One region of the Paraburkholderia sp. 40 genome, then DNA from elsewhere that is predicted to be linked to it. Evidence: riboswitches for the same ligand, from Rfam matches in the RefSeq annotation. Region 1 holds a riboswitch; the other holds the start of a gene.
What was found. Region 1 has a riboswitch for cobalamin ahead of cobW (cobalamin biosynthesis protein CobW). Riboswitches for the same ligand answer to the same signal wherever they lie in the genome.
Positions count from the first base shown of each region.

Region 2: another riboswitch for cobalamin. It lies ahead of OKW28_RS36820 (TonB-dependent receptor domain-containing protein); the one in region 1 lies ahead of cobW (cobalamin biosynthesis protein CobW).

Region 1 covers NZ_JBNPVY010000002.1:36,291-41,954, forward strand. Annotated here, with positions in the region: gene OKW28_RS01485 (cobyrinate a,c-diamide synthase) at 1-22, opposite strand, end outside; gene cobO (cob(I)yrinic acid a,c-diamide adenosyltransferase) at 26-628, opposite strand; gene OKW28_RS01495 (cobalamin biosynthesis protein) at 625-1,164, opposite strand; partial or broken gene cobA (uroporphyrinogen-III C-methyltransferase) at 1,147-1,872, opposite strand; cobalamin riboswitch at 2,068-2,327, opposite strand; cobalamin riboswitch at 2,408-2,685, shown strand; gene cobW (cobalamin biosynthesis protein CobW) at 2,888-3,979, shown strand; gene cobN (cobaltochelatase subunit CobN) at 3,994-5,664, shown strand, end outside.
Region 2 covers NZ_JBNPVY010000004.1:3,211,048-3,216,711, forward strand. Annotated here, with positions in the region: gene OKW28_RS36815 (FecCD family ABC transporter permease) at 1-242, opposite strand, end outside; gene OKW28_RS36820 (TonB-dependent receptor domain-containing protein) at 282-2,213, opposite strand; cobalamin riboswitch at 2,304-2,567, opposite strand; gene OKW28_RS36825 (ATPase) at 2,787-3,146, shown strand; gene OKW28_RS36830 (cell division protein ZapA) at 3,143-3,457, shown strand; RNA gene ssrS (6S RNA) at 3,523-3,704, shown strand; gene OKW28_RS36840 (EVE domain-containing protein) at 3,846-4,304, shown strand; gene OKW28_RS36845 (SIMPL domain-containing protein) at 4,550-5,275, shown strand; gene lgt (prolipoprotein diacylglyceryl transferase) at 5,370-5,664, opposite strand, start outside.

The DNA.
Region 1 (5,664 bases):
CCCCGTTGGAGGACGCCGACATCGCTCAGAACTCCACGCCGCGCTGCGCCTTCACACCTTGCTCGCGATACGGATGCTTGATCGCGCGCATTTCGGTGACGAGGTCGGCGGCTTCGATCAGCGCGTCCGGCGCATGGCGTCCGGTCACGACGACATGCAACATCGGCGCACGCGCGTTGATCACCGCGAGCACTTCGTCGAGCGGCAGGTATTCGTACTTCAGCACGGTGTTCAGCTCGTCGAGGATCACCATCTGGTAGTCGCCGCTTTCGATCATCCGCCGCGCTTCGTTCCAGCCTTTGCGCGCGGTCGCGATGTCGGCCTCGCGGTTCTGCGTGTTCCATGTGTAGCCGTCGCCCATCGTGACGAAATCGCATTGCGCGATCGCGCCGAGGAAATCGCGCTCCGACGTATGCAGCGCGCCCTTGATGAACTGCACGACGCCGAGCCGCATGCCGTGGCCGAGCACCCGCACGGCCATGCCGAACGCGGCCGTGCTCTTGCCCTTGCCGGTGCCGGTGTTGACGATCAGCAGGCCTTTTTCGACGGTCGCGCTGGCCTGCTTCTTTTCGTGGCCTTCGCGGCGGCGTTCGGTCATGCGTTGATGCGATTCCGGATCGGTTTTCATCGAGGGTCCTGGTCTTGAGAGGCGGGATGGGATGGGGGCGCGTCGCTAAGGGCAGCGTTGTTCGCCGCTGCGATCGCCACCGTGATGCCGGCGTGCGCGGTCTTGCGTACGATTAGACGCGCGTTTTGCGCGGTTGTGGTGGAGTCCGGCGCCGTTGCCGCCAGCAGCGCGCACGGCTCGCACACACCATCGACGCCGAGATGCGCGTGTGCCGCCGCCGACGGCGACGCGACTGGTACCGCGGCGATCTGCTCACGGCTGAACAGTTGCAGCGGCAGCTGATGACGTGAGCAGAATTCGAGCAGACCGGCTTCGTTGGCTTTGGTGTCGATCGTCGCGATGGCGCGGATCTGCTCGAAGGTATTCGATCCGAGCGCTGCGCGGACGGCGGCTTCGATCTCAGCGGCTTCGCTGTGCAAGCGGCAACCGATGCCGACGCTCAGCGTTTTGATCGCGCGTCCGAGTCCGTGTCGTGTCGCGCTCGCTCCCAGTTCGTGAGCAAAGCCGGCGTCGCGTTTGGCCGCATCACGCGCCAGTGCGAGCGACGCCACACCGCCGATCACGACGATCGCCGGCGAGCCGAGCCCCGCGCGCGCCACCGCCTCGGCGAACTCGCGAAGCGGCGCGAGCACATGACGCTGCTCAGGCCGCGTCGCCGACTCGATCGCCGCGCACGGCGTGTCGGCGGACATGCCGGCAGCCAGCAATGCGCGGGCGATCTCGCCGAGCCGGCGCATGCCCATGTAGATCACCAGCGTCATGCGCGTCGCGGCGAGCGCGGCCCAGTCCGGTTCGCCACTGCCGGCGCCGTGGCCGGTGACGAACACGACGCCCTGCGCGTGATCACGATGCGTGACCGCGATACCGAGCGCCGCGGGCGCCGCGATGCCGGCCGTGATGCCGTTGATCACGTCGACTTCGATACCCGCGGCCTGTAGCGCCTGCAACTCTTCGCCGCCGCGGCCGAACACGAACGGATCGCCGCCCTTGAGCCGCGCGACGCTGCGCCCCGCGCGCAGATGCCCGAGCATTCGCGCGACGATGTCGGCTTGCGGCGTCGACGGATGGCCGCCGCGTTTGCCGACGTACACGATTTGCGCGTCGGTGCGCGCGAACTGCAGCACGTCGGGATTCACCAGATCGTCGACGAGCACGACATCGGCCTGCGCGAGCGCGCGGGTGGCCTTCAGCGTGATCAGTTCGACGTCGCCGGGACCGGCGCCGATCAGCCAGGCGCGCGTCATCGCGGCGTGCATGGCGCGCGCCATGCGGTGATGGAAGAAGAGAAACGGCGTGCGACAGCGCGCGCGGCGGTGAATATAGAGGTCATGCGGAACTGCGAATCCGGGCACGCGCGATGCCGCGCTGCTACGCCTTCACATCCGTTCCCCGCGGATTCCGGCGGCCGGCGGCGCCGCGTGATGCACGGATGCAATGCGGCACCGCCTCCGCGTCTGGCCGGTATCCGGGCTGGCGGCCTCATGCGCTTCGCCTTCCCGTCCCGGTTTGTGGATTCGCGGGACAGTGGCATCAAAAAACGCATGCGCGGCACGTCGGACTCGAAGGCGAATCGAATCGCGCGCCGCAGGTCGCTTACCGTTGCGGGGACAGCACAGGTTGAACGCGCGAGGCGCTGCCTGTTTCCCGTTTAACTGCACACGCGAGCGCATGTGCGGGCACCAAACGCGCGCATACGATAGCACATGGCGCCTTGCCGGATAAGCCAGGGCGGCGCTTTCCGGCTCTGTGCGTTCCTTGACTGCGCAAGGCCGCGGGCCTACACTCGCACGCACTTTGGGTGCTCGCGTGCGCGCTCGTGCGCATGCAGTTAAACGGGAAACAGGGAGCCACCTGCTCTGGAGCGGCTAACCTGTGCTGTCCCCGCAACGGTAAGCGAAAAGCGGTTCCGGCTTGATAGCCGGGCACCGCAGTGCCGGCTTCGATGTCCTCGCGCAAGGTCGCGTGGACATTTCACCACTGGACGAGAAACCACTCGGCCGGGAAGGGGAAGCGGCGCTTTCGCCAGCCCGGATACCGGCCCAAAGAAGCAGAACGACCGCCGCGGGGATGCGGCGGCGCGTTCATGACCTCAGTTCCGCTTTCTGTATTTCCGTTGTCGCGGCAATGCCGTCGTTCGTCCCCGTGTCTGGTGATCGCTGGTACTGCTGCGCGTGCTTCATTCGCTCCATTCGCCAGCCGACGCGGACCCACGCGCGGACTTTCCGGCATACCGATCAACGCCAAGGGATGGACCTCACGATGCAAACTCAATTGCGCAAGATCCCCGTCACGATCGTCACGGGCTTTCTCGGCAGCGGCAAAACCACACTGCTGCGGCACATTCTTCAGCATGCGGGCGGCAAGCGCATCGCGGTGATCGTCAACGAGTTCGGCGAGCTCGGCATCGACGGCGAAATCCTCAAAGGCTGCGGCATCGGTTGCGATGAAAACGGCGTCGAGACCGAAGGGCAATTGTATGAACTCGCGAACGGTTGTTTGTGCTGCACCGTGCAGGAAGAATTTTTCCCGGTGATGGAAAAGCTCGCGGAGCGCCGCGACGAACTCGATCACGTGCTGATCGAAACGTCGGGGCTCGCGTTGCCGAAGCCGCTCGTGCAGGCGTTCAACTGGCCGCAGATCCGCAATGGCTTCACGGTCGACGCGGTGGTGACGGTGGTGGACGGCCCGGCCGCCGCGAGCGGCCAGTTCGCCGATAACCCGCTCGCCGTCGATGCACAGCGCAAGGCCGATCCGAATCTCGATCACGAGTCGCCGCTGCACGAGCTGTTCGAAGACCAGTTGTCGGCGGCCGATCTGGTGATTCTGAACAAGACCGATCTGATCGACGACGCGCGGCAGCACGAGGTCGAAGCCGCGATCCGCGCGGAGATTCCGCCGCAGGTGAAGATCGTACGTGCGCAGCAGGGGCGGCTCGACCTGCATACGCTGCTGGGCCTCGAAGCGGCGTCGGAAGAGACGATCCACCTGCGTCATGACCACCACGGTTCCGCCGACGACCCCGATCATCACCACGATGAATTCGATGCGGTCGTCGTGCAGGCATCCGTACCGTCGCGCGACGCGGCGCTCGCCGCCTTGCAGACGCTCGTCGAAACCCACACGATTTACCGTGTCAAAGGCTTCGCGGCACTGCAGGGCGCGGCGATGCGTCTCGTGATCCAGGGCGTGGGCCGGCGCTTCGACAGCTACTTCGACCGGCGCTGGCAAGCGGGTGAAAATGGCGACGGCGCGTTGAGCCGCTTCGTGCTGATCGGCGCAGACCTCGACCAACACGCGCTGCAACAGGCGTTCGACGCAGCGCTCGACGCGACGTCGAACGCGACGGCATAAACGGGCGCACCAGCATGCATCTGCTGCGCACGACGCCGGGCGGCTTCGTCGACGATACGCAGGGCGTGATCCGCATCGATCAGCAGCCCGCCGAGATCGTCGTGCTCAGTTCCGCCGACACCACGCTGTCGCTGCTCGCGAGCGTGGTGCCGCGTCTCGGCGACGGCTTTCCGAGCGTGCGGCTCGCGAACGTTACGTATCTGCGTCAGCCTGCCTCGGTCGATTTCTATCTGGACGACGTGTTGCAGCATGCGCGCGTGGTTGTCGTCGATCATCTCGGCGGCGAAGCGTATTGGCCGTACGGCATCGAGCAGGTGGTCGCGCTCGCGCAGCGCAAACAGCAAACGCTCGCGATGTTTTCCGGCGATCTGCAGGAAGACCCGAACCTGCTCGCGCGCAGCACCGCGAGCGCCGGGTTGTGTCAGCAGCTGTGGCGCTATCTGCGCGAGGGCGGTCCGCAGAACGCCGAGGCGTTTTTGCGCTGCATCGCGTATCGCGCGCTCGACTGGGGGCGCGAACCCGATCCGCCGCGCGCGTTGCCGGCCGCGTCGCTGTATCACCCTGAGCGCGATACCCCCATCGTCGCCGACTGGCAGGCGCGTTGGCGGCAAGACGCGCCGGTCGTCGCGATTCTGTTCTACAAGGCGCATCTGCAGGCCGCCAATACTGCGGTGTTCGATGCGCTGATCGACGCGCTCGAAGCGCAAGGGCTCAATCCGCTGCCGCTCGCGATCACGTCGCTGAAGGATGCGGTGAGCCGCGATGTCGTGCAGTCGCTGTGCGCGCGACATGGTGTCGCGCTCGTGCTGAACACGACCGCGTTCGCCGCTTCCGCGATCGACGACCCGGAGCCGCTCGCGCTCGCCGGCGACGCGCCCGTGTTTCAGGTGATCCTGAGCGGCGGCAATCGCGAAGACTGGCTGAAGGACAACCACGGCCTCAATTCGCGCGACATCGCGATGCATATCGCGCTGCCCGAAGTGGACGGGCGCATCATCACGCGAGCGATCAGCTTCAAGGGGCTCGCGTATCGCTGTGCGCATACGCAGGTCGACGTGGTCCGCTATCAGCCCGACCTCGAACGGGTGCGCTTTCTCGCCGAGCTGAGCCGGCGCTGGTGCCGTTTGCGTTCGCTCGATAACGCCGACAAGAAAGTCGCGTTGATTCTCGCCAACTATCCGATGAGCGAAGGGCGCATCGGCAATGGCGTCGGGCTCGATACGCCGGCGTCGGTGGTCGGCATTCTGTCGATGCTGCGCGATGAAGATTATCGTGTCGGCGAATTACCCGAAAACGGCGACGCGTTGTTGAACAGGCTGACCGAAGGCGTGACCAACGATCCGGTCGTACGCGATCTGCGTCCGGCCCTGCAAAGCCTCGCACTCGACGACTATCTCGCGCATTTCAACGCGTTGCCGGCGAGCGTGCGCGACGCGTTGAACGCTCGCTGGGGCAAGCCCGAGCAGGACCCCACGCTACGGCGCGGCCGCTTCATGATCGCCGGCTGGCGCTGCGGCCAGGTGTTCGTCGGCATTCAGCCTGCGCGTTCGCGCGAGCATGGCGACTACGCGAGCTATCACGATGCGGAGCTCGTACCGCCGCACGCCTACCTCGCGTTCTATTTCTGGCTGCGCCATCAGTTCGGCATCGACGCGGTCGTGCACGTCGGCAAGCACGGCAATCTG
Region 2 (5,664 bases), on a different contig from region 1:
CGCAACGTACGCACGATTTCGCCGGCGAGATCGTCGCTGCCCGTGCCGCGGAACGTGTGCGTCGGCACGAGCGCCAAAAGCACGCGCGACGGCGCGAGCGGCACGCTGCCGAGCACCAGCGACGCGCCGAGCACCGCGATGGCGGCGAGCGCGAGGCCGAGCCAGATCGCGGCCGCGCGTTTCGCGTTCATCGGGCGCGGCGTCGCCATCGCGGCGCGCAGCGAAGTGGACGCGCGACTCATCCGCGTGCGCTCACGCATGCGGCCAACCCGGCGCGCGCGTCACTGCTGCTGCCAGCCGAGCGTGAGATACGCACCACGTCGCGGCGAGTTATACGAGTAGGCCGTTTCATAATCCTTGTTGAACAGATTGTCGATTTGCGCACTGACGTACCACGCTTTGGTGACGTTGTAGCGCGCCGACAGATTCACGATGCCATAACCGCCGAGGTTGCCCGTGCTATCGGTGCGCGGACCGCTGACGATCCACTCGCCGCCAACCCGCCAGCCACCGATGCTGCGATTCACCGCGAACGACCCGAACCGACGCGCGCGCCGCACGAGGTCGGTACCGTTGTCGAGATCGACCGGGTTCTGCAGCGTCACCGTTGCGCGCACGTCGGTCTTGCCGACATGACCGCTCCACGATCCCTCGAGTCCCTGCACCTTCGCATGGCCGACGTTCTCCGCGAGGTAGATGCCGGGGATCGTCTGCACGTAGTCGATCAGATTCGTATAACGCGTCTGGAAGGCGTTCAACCGCATCACGCCGAGCGCATCGGTCGCGTACTGCAAACCGGCTTCGACCGAATGACTGCGCTCGGGCTGGATCGACGGGTTGCCGCTGATCGGATAGTACAGATCGTCGAAGCTCGGCGCGCGGAACGCATCCGAATAGCTTGCGGTTACCTTCCAGCGCGACGTGATGTCGAATCCGTAGCCGAGATAGTAACTGTTCGCCCCACCGAAATCGGAGTACTGGTCGCGTCGCACGTTGGCCTGAATCTGGTTGCGGCCGAAGCGCGCGCTGTAGCCCGCGAAGACCGAATCGACGTGACGGTCGGGCGCGGCGAACGTGTCGGAGTCGAGCGTCTGGTCGAGATGCTCGTAGCCGAGTTGCAGCTTCTGGTTCGCGGCGAGCGCGAAATCGTTCTGCCACGTGTACTGACGATTGTCGGTATCGAAGCGGCCGTTGTAGATGCCATTGGTGTTCGACACGCTGCGGTCGTCGCCCTCGGCGAGCGTGACGTGGGTGGTCCACCAGTCGGTCAGCTTGCCGTTCGCGAATACCGACACCTGACGCACCTTGCTATAGAGATTGTTCAGATCGGTGGGCTCGCCGTACGCATTGTCGTAGCTGTTGTCGTTGTTCGACTGGAAGTAGCTGACGCCCGCGTCCCACCTGTCGGTGAACATGTGACGCAGCGACGCGCTGATGCTCTCGTTCAGATTGCCGTTTGCGTTCGGATTCGCGTTCGGCGCCTCGAGCGGATTGAGCGACGAAAAGCCGTCGTCCTTCGTGCGTGCGAGCGAAATATTGAAAGTCGTGCGGCCGTCCTGATCGAGCGCGCCGTTCACGCCGGCCGTTTGCGTCTGCGTGCGATAGCTGCCGTAGCCGACCGAAAAATTGAAACGCGGCGGATGATCGCCGCCGTCTTTCGTGAACACCTGCACGACGCCGCCGATCGCGCCCGAGCCATACAACGCCGACACGTTGCCGTTCACCACTTCGACGTGATCGACCTGATCGAGCGGAATCTGCGCGAGCTGAGCTGAGCCGAGACTCACCGAATCGACGCGCACGCCGTCGATCAGCAGCAGCGATTGCGTCGACGATGCGCCGCGCAGAAAGAGGCTCGTGGTCGAACCGGGGCCACCCGTGCGCGAGATTTGCGCGCCTGGCGCGAGTTGCAACAGGCCGGGCAGATCGGTCGCGGTCGTGTCGGCGACGTCCTGCTGATCGAACTGCGTAGTCTGCGGGATCGCATCGCGCAACGCTTGCGGTCCGCGTTGCGCGGTCACGACGATCGGCGACAGCACGTTGCCCGACGCATCGGTGGAAGTGAGATTGGCCGCGTCGGCAACGTTTGCGGCGCTCGCAGCGGTTGCATCCGTCGCGGACGATGAAGACGCGGGCTCGGCGCTTTGCGCATGCACGACGAGCGGCAGGCTCGCGAACGCGAGCAGCGTTGCGCGGGCGATGGGGGACAGCATGGGATGACATTCCTGTGGATAGCGTGCGCGGCCTGCTTCCCCGCGGGCCGACGCGTCACGAGCGCCCCCTTGTTTAGCGTTTTCGCGGGGGGACGTCCCTCTTTTCTGGCCGGTATCCGGGCTACGACACATCGATCCGCCTTCCCACGCGTGACGCGCAGTGGCACACTCGCACGTTGAACTTCCAACCTTGCGACCAGGACCGACCTGCATGAGCACATCACATGCGGTCGCTTACCGTTGCGGGGGCAGCGCAGGTTCGCGCATCCGGTTTTGGCACCGCGCGCGCCCTGCTTCCCGTTTAACTGCGCGCGCCGAAAAGCGCGCGCGGGCACCAGAGTGCGGGAAGTTTAGGAGCGGCCTCGCGGGGCGTCAAGAAAGGTCGACCGGAGCGCAATCGGTTCTGTTGAATGCAGGTTATTGTCGGATGGATTGCCGGTTTTTATCTTATGGTCGACGACGCGACACCCAACGAACGTGCACGAAGCGATGCTGTTACGTCTCGAAACGAGACAATTGTCGGAACCTGTAATATTCCGCGCTAAAATGCGATGTCTTTAGAGGACGCAGCACATGCTCACCGAACTCGAATCACTCTCCCAGAACATCGGCAAGCTGATTGCGATCAGCCAGCGCCACAACGAAGCGCGGCTCGCGCTCGAAGAGCAGCTCGCGCAAACGCGTGCCGAAGTGCAAGCCACGCATGCGGAACTCGCGCAATTGCGCGAAGAGCGCGACGCACTGCAGGCGGAACGCGACGCGCTGTCCGCCAAGATCGACGACGCTCAGGTGCGCCTGAATGCGATTCTCGAAAAATTGCCGCGCGCACGCGCGAGCAGCGAACCGGATAACCAGCTCGATCTGCTCGAGTCCGCCCAGCCCGAACATGAGGAAGCGGAAAGCGACGTGAGCCGACACGGAGAAAGCGCATGACCACCAAGCAGATCGAAGTATCGATTCTCGAAGTACCCTATCGTCTCGCCTGTTCGCCGGAAACCGAAGGCGCGCTGCTCGAGGCGGTCGCGCGCGTCGACGCCGAGATGAAGAAAATCCGCAGCGGCAGCAACGTGCGCGGCACCGATCGCATCGCCGTGATGGCTGCGCTGTCGCTGGCATCGGAACTGCTTAAGCTGCAAAGCAGCGTGCGACACGGAGAAGCATTTCCTGCTGAAGAAATCCGGCGTACAATGCAGCAAATGAACGAACAGCTAGGTACTGTGATCGAGCAGTACAGCTTGCAGTAAGCAGTAGTGGGCCGGTTTCGAATCGGTCACGTGTTCAACGGTTTGGGTTGTAGCATCATCGGTTAGCTTCCCTGCCTGGTTCGCCAAGGTCATACATTCCTTGAACCAATGCCATGTGCACGGTTGCGGAAATTTGTAGCACGGGTGTGCGCGTCACTCAGTCTGATGTACCCGAAGTGTTGCTAACTGCGACCAATTCTGAACCCTCGGTTCAGGATGCCGGCCTAGCGGCTAAGGCGGGGACCTTATCTGGAACGGCATCGGACTTCGGTTCGATGCCGTTTTTCTTTGGTCGTCGTTTTTTCGTTTGAGCGCCTTTTTCAGGGGCTTTTCCGTACGCGCCTGCTGTTGTTGCGCTTCGTTCAATCTCACACGCTCACTCCGATTCATGCGCTACTGGCTGATGAAGTCCGAACCGGACGAAGCAAGCATCGACGACCTCGCCAACGCACCTCATCGCACCTTGCCGTGGACCGGCGTACGCAACTATCAGGCGCGCAACTTCATGCGCGACGTGATGCAGGTCGGCGACGGCGTGCTCTTCTATCATTCGAGCTGTCCGGAGCCCGGCATCGCGGGCATCGCGGAGGTCTCGTCGACCGCGTATCCGGACCCGACCCAGTTCGATAAAAAGAGTCCGTACTACGACGCGAAATCGTCGCCGGAAACGCCGCGCTGGATGCTCGTCGACGTCGTGTTCAGGAAGAAAATCGCGCTGATTCCGCTTGCCGCGCTGCGCGAGCATGCCGAATTGCAGGACATGCGCGTGCTCGCCAAAGGCAACCGCCTGTCGATCACGCCGGTGACCGAAGCCGAATGGCGCTTCATCACTAAACAGCTGGTTTAAGGGCGAACGCGCGACGCGGCACCTGTCATGATCGCATCCAGGTCATCGTTTCCGATGCGGCGGCGAAGCACTAATTGGGGAACCAAGCGTCGGTAAAACGCGCCTAATCGGTCGACGAAAGCGTGAGCTCGAACCGGCCGCTCGACGGCAAGCCGATGCATTCGCCAGCGCATCCGTCAAACCGCGCGCCACCGCCCGGCGCTCGCGTCGAACGTGCACAACCTGTTCAAACAAGGATTCCAGTCATGACGACAAAAACCGCACGGTCCCTCGCACTTGCGCTCGCCTTGGGCGCGCCTGTGGCACTCGCACTGAACCCTGCGCCCGCTCGAGCGCAGACCATGATGCCGCAGCCTTCGGGCGTGCTGTCGCTGAATGCGCAGGCGAGCGCGGAAGTCCCGCAGGACGAAGTCGAAATCACGCTGTTTTACGAGCAGGAAGCGAGCGAGCCGTCGTCGCTGACGTCGACGCTGAACGAACGCGCCGACGCGGCATTGCAGAAAGCGCGCGGCGTCAGCGGCGTGACCGCGCGCTCGGGCGCGTTCTCGATCTTCCCGTCGACGGACCGCGACGGACGCATCTCGACGTGGCGCGGCCGCACGGAAGTCGTGCTCGAATCGCGCGACTTCGCCGCGGCATCGAAGCTCGCCGGACAGATGGCATCGATCATGCAGGTTGGCAACGTGCGTTTCTCGCTGTCGCCGGAAGCGCAGCGCGCGGCCGAACAGCGGCTCAGCGGCGAGGCGATCAAATCGTTTCGCGAGCAGGCCGCGGCGTCCTCGCAGGCGTTCGGCTTTAGCGGCTATTCGATCCGCGAGGTCAACGTGAATCACAGCGGCGTGATGCCGCGTCCGATGATGATGATGAGCGCACGCGCGATGGGCGCCGACGCGAAGAGCGCGCCGCTGTCGCTCGAAGGCGGCACGTCGACGGTGACGGTCAACGTGTCGGGGTCGGTGCAGATGAAGTGACGCGCAAGCGCAAGCCCCAACAGAAAACGCCACGGCATCCATCGATGCCGTGGCGTTTTTTCATGCAACACTCGCTACGCTAGCCGAGCGCCGCTCAGTTCGCGCCAACCGCCTGCGCCGGCTCGCGACGCCCACGGCGATACGCCCACACCATCAGGCCGATGCCCGCGAGAATCATGGGCAGCGACAGCCATTGACCCATCGACAGCCCCATCGCGAGCAGGCCGAGGAAATCGTCCGGCTCGCGCGCGAATTCGACCGTGAAGCGCGCAAGGCCGTAGCCGATCAGGAACATCGCGGAAATCGCGCCGAGCGGCTTCGGTTTGCGCGAGAAAAAGATCAGCACAAAGAACAGCGCCACGCCTTCGAGCGCGATCTCGTACAGCTCC